Regions from separate parts of the Enterobacter sp. N5-15 genome, predicted to be linked through region 1. Evidence: predicted binding sites of a transcription regulator. Region 1 holds the regulator's gene; each other region holds the start of a gene.

Region 1 (4,567 bases):
ATGACCTACGCGGCGATGGCGCGGGATCTGCTGGATACGCTGGATGCACATAGCCTGCAAAAGGTAACGCTGATCGGGCATTCAATGGGTGGCAAAGCAGTGATGGCCCTGACGGCGCGGGCCCCGGAGCGTATTAGCGGCCTGGTGGTGATTGACGTCGCGCCCGTGGATTACGATGTCCGCCGTCATGACGAGATTTTTGCCGCCATTAATGCGGTCACAGAAGCGGGTGTCGCGACACGCCAACAGGCGGCTGCCGTCATGCGTGAGCATCTTGATGAAGAAGGCGTCGTGCAGTTCCTGCTGAAGTCGTTTGTTGACGGGCAATGGCGTTTTAACGTGCCGGTGCTCTGGGACCAGTACAACAACATCGTGGGCTGGGAAACCGTCCCCGCCTGGCCACACCCTACCCTCTTTATTCGCGGCGGAAACTCTCCTTACGTTACCGACGCGTACCGCGACACGCTGCTGGCCCAATTCCCGCAGGCTCGCGCCCACGTGATTGCCGGTGCCGGGCACTGGGTGCATGCGGAAAAACCGGATGCCGTACTGCGCGCCATTCGCCGCTATCTCGCTGATACTGCAAATTGATTAAAAAGAAAGCGACTGGAAGGCTGTGGGCTTCCAGTCGTTGGCGTGCCGTTTTTGGTGATGTATGATGGCGCGCTTATCGCCCGGGCATTAGCAGGGCGGCGTGTTTCCCCCGAAGTCTCTGAATCATGGCCAAAGAACAAACGGACCGTACGACACTAGATCTGTTCGCGAATGAGCGTCGCCCGGGACGACCCAAGACGAATCCGCTTTCGCGCGATGAACAGCTGCGTATCAATAAACGCAACCAGCTTAAACGCGATAAAAATCGTGGGCTTAAGCGTGTCGAACTGAAGCTTAACGCCGACGCCGTCGATGCGCTGAACGAGCTGGCTGACGCGCGAAATATCAGCCGCAGCGAGCTCATTGAAGAGATGTTGCTCGTCCAGCTTGAGACGTTACGCAGCCAGGCATAAGTCTGAAAATCCCCTTTATCGCCCTTTTCATGTAGCACAGAGTGCAGTCCTGCGCGATAGCTGTTTCCGCAGGGTTGCCAGTTCTGCTATTATTGCCCTTATCCGTGGCCGAATTGCGCCACCATACTATTAAGTTTCAAGAGGTTATTTTACTCATGGCAATCATCGGCATTTTCTTTGGCAGTGATACCGGCAATACCGAAAATATCGCAAAAAACATTCAAAAACAGCTCGGTAAAGACGTTGCTGATGTGCATGACATCGCTAAGAGCAGCAAAGAAGATCTGGAAGGCTATGACATTCTGCTGCTGGGTATCCCAACCTGGTACTACGGTGAAGCCCAGTGCGACTGGGATGATTTCTTCCCGACGCTGGAAGAAGTGGACTTCAACGGTAAGCTGGTGGCCCTGTTTGGCTGTGGCGATCAGGAAGACTACGCCGAATACTTCTGTGACGCGCTGGGTACCATCCGCGATATCATTGAGCCGAATGGCGCGGTTATCGTAGGCCACTGGCCGACCGCCGGTTACCACTTCGAAGCGTCTAAAGGCCTGGCCGATGACGATCACTTCGTGGGTCTGGCTATTGACGAAGACCGTCAGCCAGAGCTGACGGCAGAGCGCGTTGAGAAATGGGTGAAGCAGATCCGTGAGGAACTGCACCTGGACGATATTCTGAACGCCTGATTTTTATCGCGGCGCAGCGGCGGCTGCGCCCGTGCTCCAGGTCAAACCGATTAAATTAATCGCTACAATCTTTTAACTTTTTCGCCCAGACCTGTACAATGTCTCCCTGATAAAGTGTGGTTTTCCATTGAGCAAGTTTGTTGGTGATACCCCATTTTTATAAGCATATTTTGCCTGAGACTTGCAGTTTTCATTTAGCCATGGCAGTTCTATAATGAGACGCATTATCCCAGGTGCATTTTCTGTCACTTCCTACAGAAGTGAATCGTTTAGCAACAGGACAGATTCCGCATGACTGACAACAATACCGCATTAAAGAAGGCTGGCCTGAAAGTTACGCTTCCTCGGTTAAAAATCCTTGAAGTGCTTCAGGGTCCAGACAATCACCATGTCAGTGCGGAAGACCTCTATAAACGTCTTATCGACATGGGTGAAGAGATTGGGCTGGCTACCGTCTATCGCGTGCTGAACCAGTTTGATGACGCGGGCATTGTTACCCGTCATAATTTCGAAGGCGGTAAATCTGTTTTCGAACTGACCCAGCAGCAGCACCACGATCATCTGATCTGCCTCGATTGCGGCAAGGTCATTGAATTCAGCGATGATTCCATTGAATCACGCCAGCGTGAAATCGCGGCGCGTCATGGCATCCGCCTGACGAACCACAGCCTGTACCTTTACGGTCACTGCGCTGAAGGCGACTGCCGCGAAGACGACCACGCGCACGACGCGAAATAAGCGAGCGTTCATACTCTGAGCCAGCCGCAAGGTTGGCTTTTTTTTGCCTGAAAAAAGCCCGGTGGCGCTGCGCTTACCGGGCGTAAAGCAACTTATTTATTGTTATTGCGTATCTCGTTCCAGATCTTATCGCAACGCTTCGCCACTTCCTGATCGTTACCGGTTTTACGCGCCTGAATGCAGGCCTGGTAATCCATCACGCGGACGTTCTCCTGCGTAGCGAACTGCTCGTGCGCTTTCTCTTTCTTCAGCACGTTCAGCACGCTCTGACAGGCTTCAATCTTCTCCGGCGAACCTTCCGCAGTATTAATACAGGCGCTATACGCCTCCTTCAGACGGGTGTCCTCTTTCGGCGCCTGTGTCTGAGCACACGCCACCAGCCCTGATGCCAGCAACGCGACGATTACGATTTTTTTCATCATGTGCAGTCTCCATACCGGCGGGACTCAGCCCGCCGGTGCGTTCATCAGAAGATGGTGAATGGGGCGATAACCATGAATTTCACGTCACGTTCATCCTGGAAGATGTTGCCGTAACCGCCCGCATAGCTCGGGATATCGGAGTGGTTGTCATACTGGGTGAAGTGCAGTTTGAACATCGTGCCTTTCGCGCGGCCATCCTGCAGGGTATAGATAGCATCGAGGCTGTAGGAAGACTCTTTCAGGCGATAGTTGGGATCGTAGTATGCGTCCGGGGTTGCCATATCGGCAGGTTTTGCGTCCCAGGCGTAAGCGTAAGAAGCGCCCACCGCCCAGCCAGGCAGGTTCCAGTTTTTCAGATCATACATTGCGCCGAAGAAGACCGCTTTCTCGCCGTCGGCGTTGAAGTCGGAACGGTTATCCCACCAGATATCAAGACGACCGTTGGAGGAGGCGTAGGTCGGCGTCATACGCTGCAGGAAGTAGCCCTGCTGCCCTTCCGCCTTCACCCATGTGCCTTCCAGACGCAAATCAACCTGACCGACCTTGTAGCCGAAGGTTAACGCCTGCAGCCACGCGGTGCCGTCATAAATGTCATTGACGCCGCCGTTACTGACTTTATCGCGCGTACCGTAGAACTGATAGCTGGTGCTCAGCGGGCTACCCGCGACATCGAATTTATAGCTGGCCTTGGCAAAATACTGATCGATATAGCCCTGTGCCTGACCAAATGCCGCTTCAAGCACCAGATCGTTTTTGAAATCGTACTTCGCGCCCAGCGAGTGCAGGTAATCGACTTTGGTTTTTTTATCGTTCTGGTAGAACTTGTCCATCTCGATGTGCCACGGCGCTTTGTACTCGTTGGTCCACATATAGGAGAAGCTCAACGCACCCGCATCACCGTAGTCAAAGTTAGCCCCGGCTTCCGCACCCTGATAGGTACCCGGCATAAAGCTCCAGTGCGGCGCTAACAGGGTCTGGCCAGTTGGCTGAATATAACCACCGCGCGCCCATACCGGGCCGTATTTAAATTTCGCAGCGGCTTTGTAAAGGCTGATACCGCTCTTATCGCCGGACCAGTCTTCTTTATACGCTTTGTTACTGGAGGAGAAGGCGATTTCATTCGGGTGGCCGCTGTCGCCGTTTTCCGCCATTTCAATCGCGGTGAACGCAGCGATATCCAGACCGAACATATCCGCGGCATAGCCTGACTGGAAGTCCAGGTTGGCGTTCCAGGTGGAGTGCGAAAGGTTGGTTTTATATTTATCTTCAGTGACGTCTTTACGGTCACGTTCACGCTGCCAGTAATAAATACCGCCCGTGAGGGTAGAATCGTCGATGAAGCCTGCCGCTTTCGCCTCTGGTGTCACCACCAGGCCCGACATTGCTGTCACACCGGCAATAGCCAGCGCCAGCGCACTACGTTTGCCACTGAACGTACGCATAGATTATTCCTCTTTGACGAATTAAAACGCCTGAAACGGCGTAAATAAAAAAGACCAAATGGTCAGGGGTAGTTTTAAATACCCTCGAATTAACTACCGTCTTTAGGTTATTTTTCGCGACGCGAATTATCAATGCTTTTTAGCGGACAAAAGTCAGGATTATGACGAAGTGCACATAATTGGTAGTGATTTGTAACATTTGCAGAGAGGCGAGCAATGGCGGGGAATTATCAGGTATTTCAGTGGCTAGACGTGGGTTCTCTTTCTTTTTT
Region 2 (4,567 bases), 660 kb from region 1:
TCTTTCAGAAGAGAGAGAACGGCTTCACCGATAAGCGTGTCGATCAGTCGGTCTGCGTCACTGCTATTCATCACGTTACCGTTTGAAGAGCAGGCCAAGCAGCATGTGGTAATGCTCTTCCTCTTCCGGACCATCGGCCCTTTCGAGGCGGCTGAGCAGTTTGGTACAGAGCGATTTGCGATTCAGGTTTCGCCCGTCGCTGAGAATTTCGACAACCACCTGGCCCAGCGTCTCCTGCTGGGTGGGAAGCGCAGCCTTTTCGAAGTACTGTGCGATCGCTGCTGCGGAATCTATGGCGTAACCTTTCTGCTGCATGTTTCGCTCCTGTAAAATTTTGTAATCACTAACGTTACAATTAAGGTATACACAATTCTTAAATCTGTACATATAAAATGTACAAATTTTTAATATTTTTATGATATATTTTATAAAGTACTTAATTTTCATGATGTTGATGGTGTGTCATGAGCCGGTAACGTTACAGGATATATTGTACAAAATGGTCTGATACGGGTAAGTTGTACAGCACAGAAAAATGTTTCATTAACTGCCGTAAATGGTTGAGATGTAAATTATTTGTCAGTCAATTAATGTGCTATAAATGCTTCTTATCCACCTTATTTGTGGCCAAAACCCTAACCCCAGGAATCGCATGCTCACAACCATCATTTACCGCAGTCATATCTGCGAGGACGTTCCAGTGAAGGCGCTGGAAGCAATGGTCGCTGCAGCAAATAGTAAAAACCGGCAATCCAACGTCACGGGGATCCTGCTGTTTAACGGCACGCATTTTTTTCAGCTGCTTGAAGGGCCAGTGGAACACGTCACTGCTATCTATGAGCAGATCTGCAACGACCCGCGCCACCATAACGTGGTGGAGCTGATGCGCGATCACGGACCTGTCCGACGCTTTGGCAACGTGGGCATGGAGCTTTTTGATTTACGCCACTTCGACAGGGATGAGGTGCTGCAGCAGGTGCTTAACAGGGGAACGACACGCTATCAGCTGACGTATAACGACCGCCCGCTGCAGTTTTTCCGCACCTTTGTCGAGGCCACGGAAAAAGCGAACTATTTTGAACTGCCGCCTGCGGATTCCTGGGAGTTTGTTCGCGAGGAAACGCGCTTGTCCGCGCAGCCCGAGGTAGTCGCGAAAGGGGCGGATTGCAGCTTTGCGTTCCAGCCGATAGTCGATCCGTTTATGCAGCAGGTCGTCTCCTGGGAGGCGCTTCTCCGCACTCCTGACGGCGACCCGCCGGGGGTCTATTTCGCTAACCGGCCGCGTGACGAGGTATATGCGTCTGATTTGCAGAGCAAGCAGGTGGCGCTTTCCATGGCCAGCGCGCTGGGGCTACAGGACCAGACGTTATCCCTTAACCTGCTGCCCATGACGCTGGTCAACATTCCCAACGCCGTGGATTTCCTGCTCACCGCGATTGAAGCAAATGGGTTTGTGCCCGAGCAAATTGTGGTGGAGTTTACAGAAAGCGAAGCCATTTCCCGTTTTGATGAATTCACGGATTCGGTCAGGCAGTTAAAAAGCGCGGGCATCAGCGTGACGATCGATCACTTTGGCGCCGGTTTTGCCGGGCTGCAGCTGCTGGCCCAGTTCCAGCCGGACAGAATTAAGATAAATCGCGATCTGGTGGCGAACGTGCATAAAAGTGGCCCCCGGCAGGCCATTATTCAGGCGATTATCAAATGCTGCTCCTCGCTTGAGATCCAGTTCTGCGCGGTGGGGGTAGAGAAGGCGGAAGAGTGGATGTGGCTGGAGTCCGCGGGGATTTCCCAGTTCCAGGGGCATCTTTTTGCCAGCCCGCGCCACGGCGGTATTCCCGCGATTGCGTGGCCGGAGAAAAAGTTCGACTTCTGATAAAGCTGTACACATTCCGGCAGACTTAACTGTACGAATGGCAAATTTTATACAACAATGTATTTACAGGTGGATGGGAAAGAACCCCCGTTCACCCGTTCAAAATGCGGTCTTAGTTATACAAATGGTGTGTACAATCTGATAAGGTTGGTGCAGTTAGGTATGGAAGTTCTGAGCGTGAGGGAGTTAATGGCCTATTACAGTATCGGCGAAGTGGCCGAACGATGCGGTATCAACCCCGTTACGCTGCGTGCCTGGCAGCGCCGTTATGGATTGTTGAAGCCGCAGCGCAGCGAAGGGGGTCATCGTCAGTTTGACGATGAAGATATCCTGCGCATTGAAGAGATCAAGCGCCTGATGAAAAGCGGCGTCTCGGTCGGAAAAGTCAAAGCCCTGCTGGAAAACAAAGAAGTATTGACTCAGGGCAACTGGGTCTCGTTCCAGGAAGAGATGATGACCGTTCTGCGTTACGCCAGCCCGGCAAAGCTGCGCGCCAAAATCAGTGAATTCCGCCGCGATCACGCGATAGACGCGCTGATTGACAATATTATCTCTCCCGTCCGTCAGCGAATGAATCAGGATCAAAATACCGTGCGTCACATGGCGAGCCTGTTTGACGGCGTACTGATCGAATTCGCCATTGCAAGCCTCGCGGAGTCCCGCAAAAAAGCCGGTAAAGACGCGCTGCTGATTGGCTGGGAATGCGATGACCGCACCCACCTGTGGCTGGAAGCCGCGCGATTATCGCAGAAGGGCTGGCACATTGACGTCCTGGCGGAACCTATTGATTCGCCGCGTCCTGAACTCTTCCCCGGGCAAAAAATCTTCGTCTGGACGGGGAAATCCCCAACGCCTCGCCAGCAGGAACAGCTCGATCACTGGCGTGAACAGGGGTTTGCTGTTTCATTTCATCACTGATCGTGAGAGGCCTTGAGGGCCTTTTTTTGTTTTTGTCATTTTCTGAGCAAAAGCTATCTCAAAAATAGGCATTTCCGATGCATATTTTACTTTTCTCTTCTTCGTCATAAATACCGCGACGAAATGCATTATTAATCAATGCATTGAACAAATACATCCATCCTGACTGCATCCTGCCATAGGGTCTATGCTTAATAAAAGTAGGCAAAAAGGGCGGTTTAGCCGAATGCCCCTGCTGACAGAGGGTTGAAGTGATAATCGTTATCACTAACATGGTGTTATGCCCTGATGGCTTATCAGATGAGGTGGACCTATGGAACTGCATTCAGAAACCTTTAATCCTGCCGATTTTGCCTGGCGCGGTTTAACGCTCACGCCAGCGGCGGCGGCACATATTCACGAGCTGGTGGCGAAAAAGCCCCAGATCCTCGGCGTGCGTTTGGGCGTCAAACAGACCGGCTGCGCAGGTTTTGGCTACGTGCTCGATACCGTCACCGAACCCGAGAAAGATGACCTGGTGTTCGAGACGGACGGCGCGAAACTGTACGTCGCGCTGCAGGCCATGCCGTTTATTGACGGCACCGAAGTGGACTACGTCCGCGAAGGCTTAAACCAGTTATTCAAATTTCATAACCCGAAAGCCCAGAACGAATGCGGCTGCGGCGAAAGCTTTGGGGTATAGGCGGTACTATGTCTCGTAATACTGAAGCAACGAGTGAAGTAAATACCTGGGGCGGTGGGCACCTCAACTATAAAGAGGGGTTCTTCACCCAGCTGCAGACCGATGAGCTGGCGAAAGGCATCAACGAAGATGTCGTGCGGGCGATCTCGGCGAAACGTAACGAGCCGGAGTGGATGCTGGAGTTTCGCCTGAGCGCCTTCCGCGCCTGGCTGGAGATGGAAGAGCCGCACTGGCTGAAAGCGCATTATGACAAGCTGAACTATCAGGATTACAGCTACTACTCTGCGCCGTCCTGCGGCAGCTGTGACGACACCTGCGCCTCGCAGCCCGGCGCGGTGCAGCAAACCGGTGCGGAGAACAGCTTCCTCAGCAAAGAGGTGGAAGAAGCCTTTAATCAGCTGGGCGTGCCCGTGCGTGAGGGCAAAGAGGTGGCGGTAGACGCCATTTTCGACTCCGTCTCGGTGGCAACCACCTACCGCGAGAAGCTCGCTGAGCAGGGGATCATTTTCTGCTCCTTCGGCGAAGCGATTCACGATCATCCGGAACTGGTGAAAAAGTACATTGGGACCGTGGTGCCCTCTAACGACAACTTCTTCGCGGCGCTCAACGCGGCGGTAGCCTCTGACGGCACCTTTATCTATGTGCCGAAAGGCGTGCGCTGTCCGATGGAGCTTTCCACCTATTTCCGCATCAATGCCGAAAAAACCGGCCAGTTCGAACGCACGATCCTGGTCGCGGATGAAGGCAGCTACGTCAGCTATATAGAAGGGTGCTCCGCCCCGGTTCGCGACAGCTACCAGCTGCACGCGGCGGTGGTGGAGGTCATCATCCACAAAGATGCCGAGGTGAAGTACTCTACGGTGCAAAACTGGTTCCCGGGCGACGGCAATACCGGCGGTATCCTTAACTTCGTCACCAAGCGCGCGCTGTGCGAAGGCGAAAACAGCAAGATGTCGTGGACCCAGTCTGAAACCGGCTCGGCCATTACCTGGAAATACCCGAGCTGCATCCTGCGCGGGGATAACTCCATCGGCGAGTTTTACTCGGTGGCGCTGACCAGCGGCCATCAGCAGGCCGATACCGGCACCAAGATG
Region 3 (4,567 bases), 2.1 Mb from region 1:
GCACGTCAAGTATACGGGAGGGAGGTGGGGGGAAGCGATTACTGTAGCTTAAAGCTATTTTAAGATTTTATTAATATATAATACTTATTGATTGTAAGTATCAGCTTATTCTCATGATTTAAGAAGTGGTAGGGCGATATTCAAACTCAATTTTATAAATATATTTCTTTGAAACAATATTATTCATTGTAAATAATTTGTTGGCAATAGGATGGATTATTATTTTACCTGTATCTTAATGTTTCGCAAGCCTGCCTCCGTATGGTACGGAGGCAGGCTAATGTTAACCAATACCCGCAGACTGCAATAATACCAGGCTTAGCCCCATTACCGACATTCCACACAGTACGCCATAGCTGGGGTTGTTATTCGGATCGATCTCTTTCGCCAGCGGCATGAGCTCATCGACGGAGAGCGCAACCATGATCCCGGCAACCGCAGCCATAATGGCAGCCATCACAACGGGGGAGACCAGACTTCCGAGGATCAACCACGCCAGCACGCCTCCAAGGATTTCAGCCATCCCGGAAATACCTGCCCAAAACACCGCGGTGCGTTTAGAGCCGGTGGCGGCATACACCGGTCCGGCGACGGCCAGTCCTTCAGGAATATTGTGTAAGGCGACCGCCAGCGCGATGCCAAAGCCCATCTCAAGATTGCTGCTGGCCGTCACGTAGGTCGCGACCCCCTCCGGGAAGTTATGCAGGCTAATGCCAAGCGTTAACAGCACGGCGGTACGCTTGATATTGCGCGGCATCGGCGCCACGTTTTTCTGCATTAAATCCTGCGGATGCGCGTGCGGTAGCATGCGATCGAGGGCAAAGTATCCCAGCAGGCCAAAGACAAACATGCCGTAACCCAGCAGCGGAGACATGCCTTCTGTGCCCAGCGCGGCAGGCAGCATCTCCATCAGCGAGATGAGCAGCATGATCCCGGCAGCAAAGCCCAGTGAGAAGGCCAGTACGCGGTTAGAGGGCTTTTGGCCGAGCACGCCGAGGATCGCACCGATAAAGGTCGCGGCGCCCGCCAGTATGGTCAGGATCAAGGGGACTGACATGCATTGCTCCTTATGATAATGATTCTCATTAATATAAATGATTCATTTCTGGCAAAGCGAGGGGGAAACCCCGGCTTTACACATTCCTTACATTCAAATTTCCTGATGATGATCTTCACGCTTATCTGCGTTCATCTTAGCCAGATTGCGCGTAATGTAGCACCATTAAATTGACACCTTCTGTAAGGATATCACCATGACTTCTTCCCGTATGCCAGCCCTGTTTTTAGGCCACGGTAGCCCAATGAACGTTCTGGAAGACAACGTCTATACCCGAGCCTGGCGTCATCTGGGCGAGACGCTGCCGCGTCCGAAAGCGATCGTGGTGGTGTCTGCACACTGGTTTACCCGTGGTACGGGCGTGACCGCCATGGAAGCGCCAAAAACCATTCATGATTTTGGCGGCTTCCCGCAGGCGCTGTACGACACGCATTACCCGGCCCCAGGCTCGCCTGAGCTGGCCCAAAAGCTGGTCGATTTGCTGGCACCTGTCCCTGTCACGCTGGATAAAGAAGCCTGGGGCTTTGACCATGGCTCATGGGGCGTGCTGATCAAAATGTATCCTGATGCGGATATCCCGATGGTGCAGTTGAGCATCGACAGCACCAAACCGGCCGCCTGGCATCTGGAGATGGGCCGCAAGCTGGCAACCCTGCGTGATGAAGGCATCATGCTGGTGGCAAGCGGTAACGTGGTGCATAACCTGCGCACGGCACGCTGGCACGGTGAGAATACGCCATACCCGTGGGCGACCTCGTTTAACGACTACGTCAAAGCGAACCTGACGTGGCAAGGTCCGGCTGAGGAGCATCCGTTAGTGAACTATCTGGATCACGAAGGCGGTTCGCTCTCTAACCCGACGCCGGAACACTTCCTCCCGCTGCTGTACGTTCTTGGCGCGTGGGATGGTCAGGAACCGGTTACGATCCCGGTCGACGGTATCGAGATGGGGAGTCTGAGTATGCTGTCGGTGCAGGTGGGATAATAAAAGCAAAACGGCAACCTCAGGTTGCCGTTTTTAGTGTTTGCACCCTCTCCCTGTGGGAGAGGGCTGGGGTGAGGGCATCAGGCCGCAGTCTTACTCCACAAAAATATGCGGATAGAACCGTGACAGATCCTGCGTGATCAGCGCGCGATCTTCGCGAATGCCAATCCCGGCCGGCCGATCGTTGATGAGCCAGCTGCCAATCAGCGTATAGCTGTCGCCAAACTTCGGCAGCTGATAGAACTCCTGGACGATCATCCCCTCTTCGCCGTACGGTCCTTCAACCGCTTCCAGCGTCTTACCGTTTTCGATAATCGACACGTTTGCGCCTTCGCGGGAGAAGATCGGCTTCACGACGTACTTATCCAGCTGCGGATGGTCATCTTCCGCAAAGTACGCCGCCAGCAGGTTCGGATGGTTCGGGAACATCTCCCAGAGCATCGGCAGCAGGGCTTTGTTAGAGATAATGCTCTTCCATGCCGGTTCCAGCCAGCGCACGCCAGCATCTTCCAGCTTGGTGGAGAACATCTCGCGCAGCATATATTCCCACGGGTAGAGCTTGAACAGGTTGCTTATCACCTGGTCCTGCATATCCGTAAACTGACCTTTTTCACCGAGTCCGATATCCTCGATATAGAGGAACTCGGTTGCCACTTCCGCTTCGGCGGCGCAGTCCTGCAGATACTGAACCGTGCCACGGTCTTCTTCCGTGTCGCGGCAGCAGGCGAGATGCAGCAGGTTGAAGCCATGCTGTTCGCGCAGCTCGGCAAAACGCTCAATCAGCTTTTCCTGCAGGCTGTTAAACTGGTCGCTGCCTTCCGGCAGGTTTCCGGCATTGGCCTGGTCTTCCAGCCAGATCCACTGGAAAAACGCCGCTTCGTACAGAGAGGTTGGCGTATCAGCGTTGTTTTCCAGAAGCTTCGGTTCACCTTTGCCGTCCCACGCCAGATCCAGGCGAGAGTAAAGCGAAGGTTGATTCGTTTTCCACGACTGGCGCACAAAGCCCCAGGTGTGCTTCGGAATGCGGAACTTTGCCATCAGCTCGTCGCTGTCGATGACCTTTTCCACAACCTTCAGGCACATCTGGTGCAGCTCGGCGGTCACCTCTTCCAGTTTTTCCACCTGGGCCAGCGTAAGCTTGTAATAGGCGTCTTCACACCAGTACGGCTCGCCGTACATGGTGTGGAAGTTAAAACCATACTCGGTGGCTTTTTCACGCCAGTCCGGGCGCTCGGTGATACTGACTCGTTCCATGATCAGCCGCCCATTGAGCGAGTAGAGGAGGTGCCGGTCGCACTGCGCTGCATGCTGGTCTGCTTCGCCACTGATTCACCAAACCCGCCGCGGGTGATGGTGCTGGTCGTCGCTGGCTTCGGCGCCATCGCCGTTTTCGGAACGTTCACGGTGCGGCCTGGGGTCGCTGCGCCGTAGCCTTTGCCGCTGGCATCGGTATATTGACCGTAAGCCGGGCTGGCCGGGTTTTTCGAGCTAAACAGCGGCTGCTGCTGGTAGCCCGCACCGCCGCCCATCAGACGACCCATCATGTAGCCTGCCATCAGCGGCATCCAGAAGCTGCCGCTGGACTGAGCCTGCGCCTGATTTTCAGGTGCGGTGCCTGCCTGAGCCGGTGCCTGCTGGCACTGACCTTCACCAAACTCCGCCACGCAGTCTTCGCGTGAGGCATATTTCGGTGCGGTACGTTCCGCTTCTTTCAGCGCGCTCGTATAAGCGGTTTTACATTCGGCGGCTTTGCCGGTTGCGGCGGAGCAGTCGTCTGCGTTTTGATACAGCGAAACCGTTTCGTCATTTTTCTCACAGCCTGCCAGCATAAAGACAGCCGTGACCGCCAGCGCAACAGGGGTGAGGTGACGCGCGTTCCAGCTCTTGCGGAACGAAGCGTGATTTATAGATTTTGTCCGTTTCATCTTTGTCTTCCTGGACCCAGTGGTAATAACGCTCAGGATAGAGGATGAGTGGTTGAAAATGAAGCGAAGAGGGGCGGAATCAGGGGGATCTTTACGTTGGCTTACGTTCGGATGTGATTCAGATGCTCCCTCTCCCTGTGGGAGAGGGCCGGGGTGAGGGCATCAGGCCGCGGTGGGCCTGATGACACTCTTAGTTACGGAACGGATTATTGCCTTTGCTGGCAGGCGCAGTGGTGCGCGCGGGGGCAGGCTGTGCAGCAGGGGTGTTGCTGTTACCGTTGAAGTTATCTACGGCGGCAACCTGGTCAGGATTCTCAGGTGCCACGCTCTCCGGAGAAGTGGAGACCGGTTTGCCCAGCGCGCTGTTCAGCATCTGCAGGTCTTGCTCGTTCAGCGTACCCAGAGCCTGTTTGATGTTCAGCTGGTTGATCAGGTACTGGTAACGCGCGCTTGAGAGCTGCTGCTTCGCGTTGTACAGCGTGGTAGTCGCGTCGAGCACGTCAACGATAGTACGTGTACCGACCGAGTAGCCCGCTTCCATCGCATCCAGGGAGCTCTGTGCAGACACAACGGCCTGTTTATAGGCGTTGATGCTGCTGA

The links. Region 1 encodes Fur, which represses iron uptake genes when iron is present. Its sites were predicted from a motif close to ATAATAATGAGAACNACTATCAA; they were not measured.
Region 2: a site for Fur is predicted at 3,043-3,065, ahead of sufA (Fe-S cluster assembly scaffold SufA). Genes of this name have one in related genera too.
Region 3: a site for Fur is predicted at 1,070-1,092, ahead of zupT (zinc transporter ZupT). Genes of this name have one in related genera too.

What each region holds. Positions count from the first base shown of each region.
Region 1 is NZ_CM170150.1:1,327,445-1,332,011, reverse strand. It holds gene ybfF (esterase) at 1-591, shown strand, start outside; gene ybfE (LexA regulated protein) at 720-1,007, shown strand; gene fldA (flavodoxin FldA) at 1,163-1,693, shown strand; gene fur (ferric iron uptake transcriptional regulator) at 1,985-2,431, shown strand; gene chiQ (ChiQ/YbfN family lipoprotein) at 2,524-2,850, opposite strand; gene chiP (chitoporin ChiP) at 2,898-4,295, opposite strand.
Region 2 is NZ_CM170150.1:1,991,214-1,995,780, forward strand. It holds gene AC2TE5_RS09460 (hypothetical protein) at 1-71, opposite strand, end outside; gene ycgZ (regulatory protein YcgZ) at 76-315, opposite strand; gene AC2TE5_RS09470 (diguanylate phosphodiesterase) at 653-1,873, shown strand; gene AC2TE5_RS09475 (MerR family transcriptional regulator) at 2,063-2,791, shown strand; gene sufA (Fe-S cluster assembly scaffold SufA) at 3,105-3,473, shown strand; gene sufB (Fe-S cluster assembly protein SufB) at 3,482-4,567, shown strand, end outside.
Region 3 is NZ_CM170150.1:4,129,568-4,134,134, reverse strand. It holds gene zupT (zinc transporter ZupT) at 284-1,057, opposite strand; gene ygiD (4,5-DOPA-extradiol-dioxygenase) at 1,254-2,042, shown strand; gene AC2TE5_RS19430 (glutathionylspermidine synthase family protein) at 2,136-3,296, opposite strand; gene AC2TE5_RS19425 (DUF1190 family protein) at 3,299-3,967, opposite strand; gene tolC (outer membrane channel protein TolC) at 4,158-4,567, opposite strand, start outside.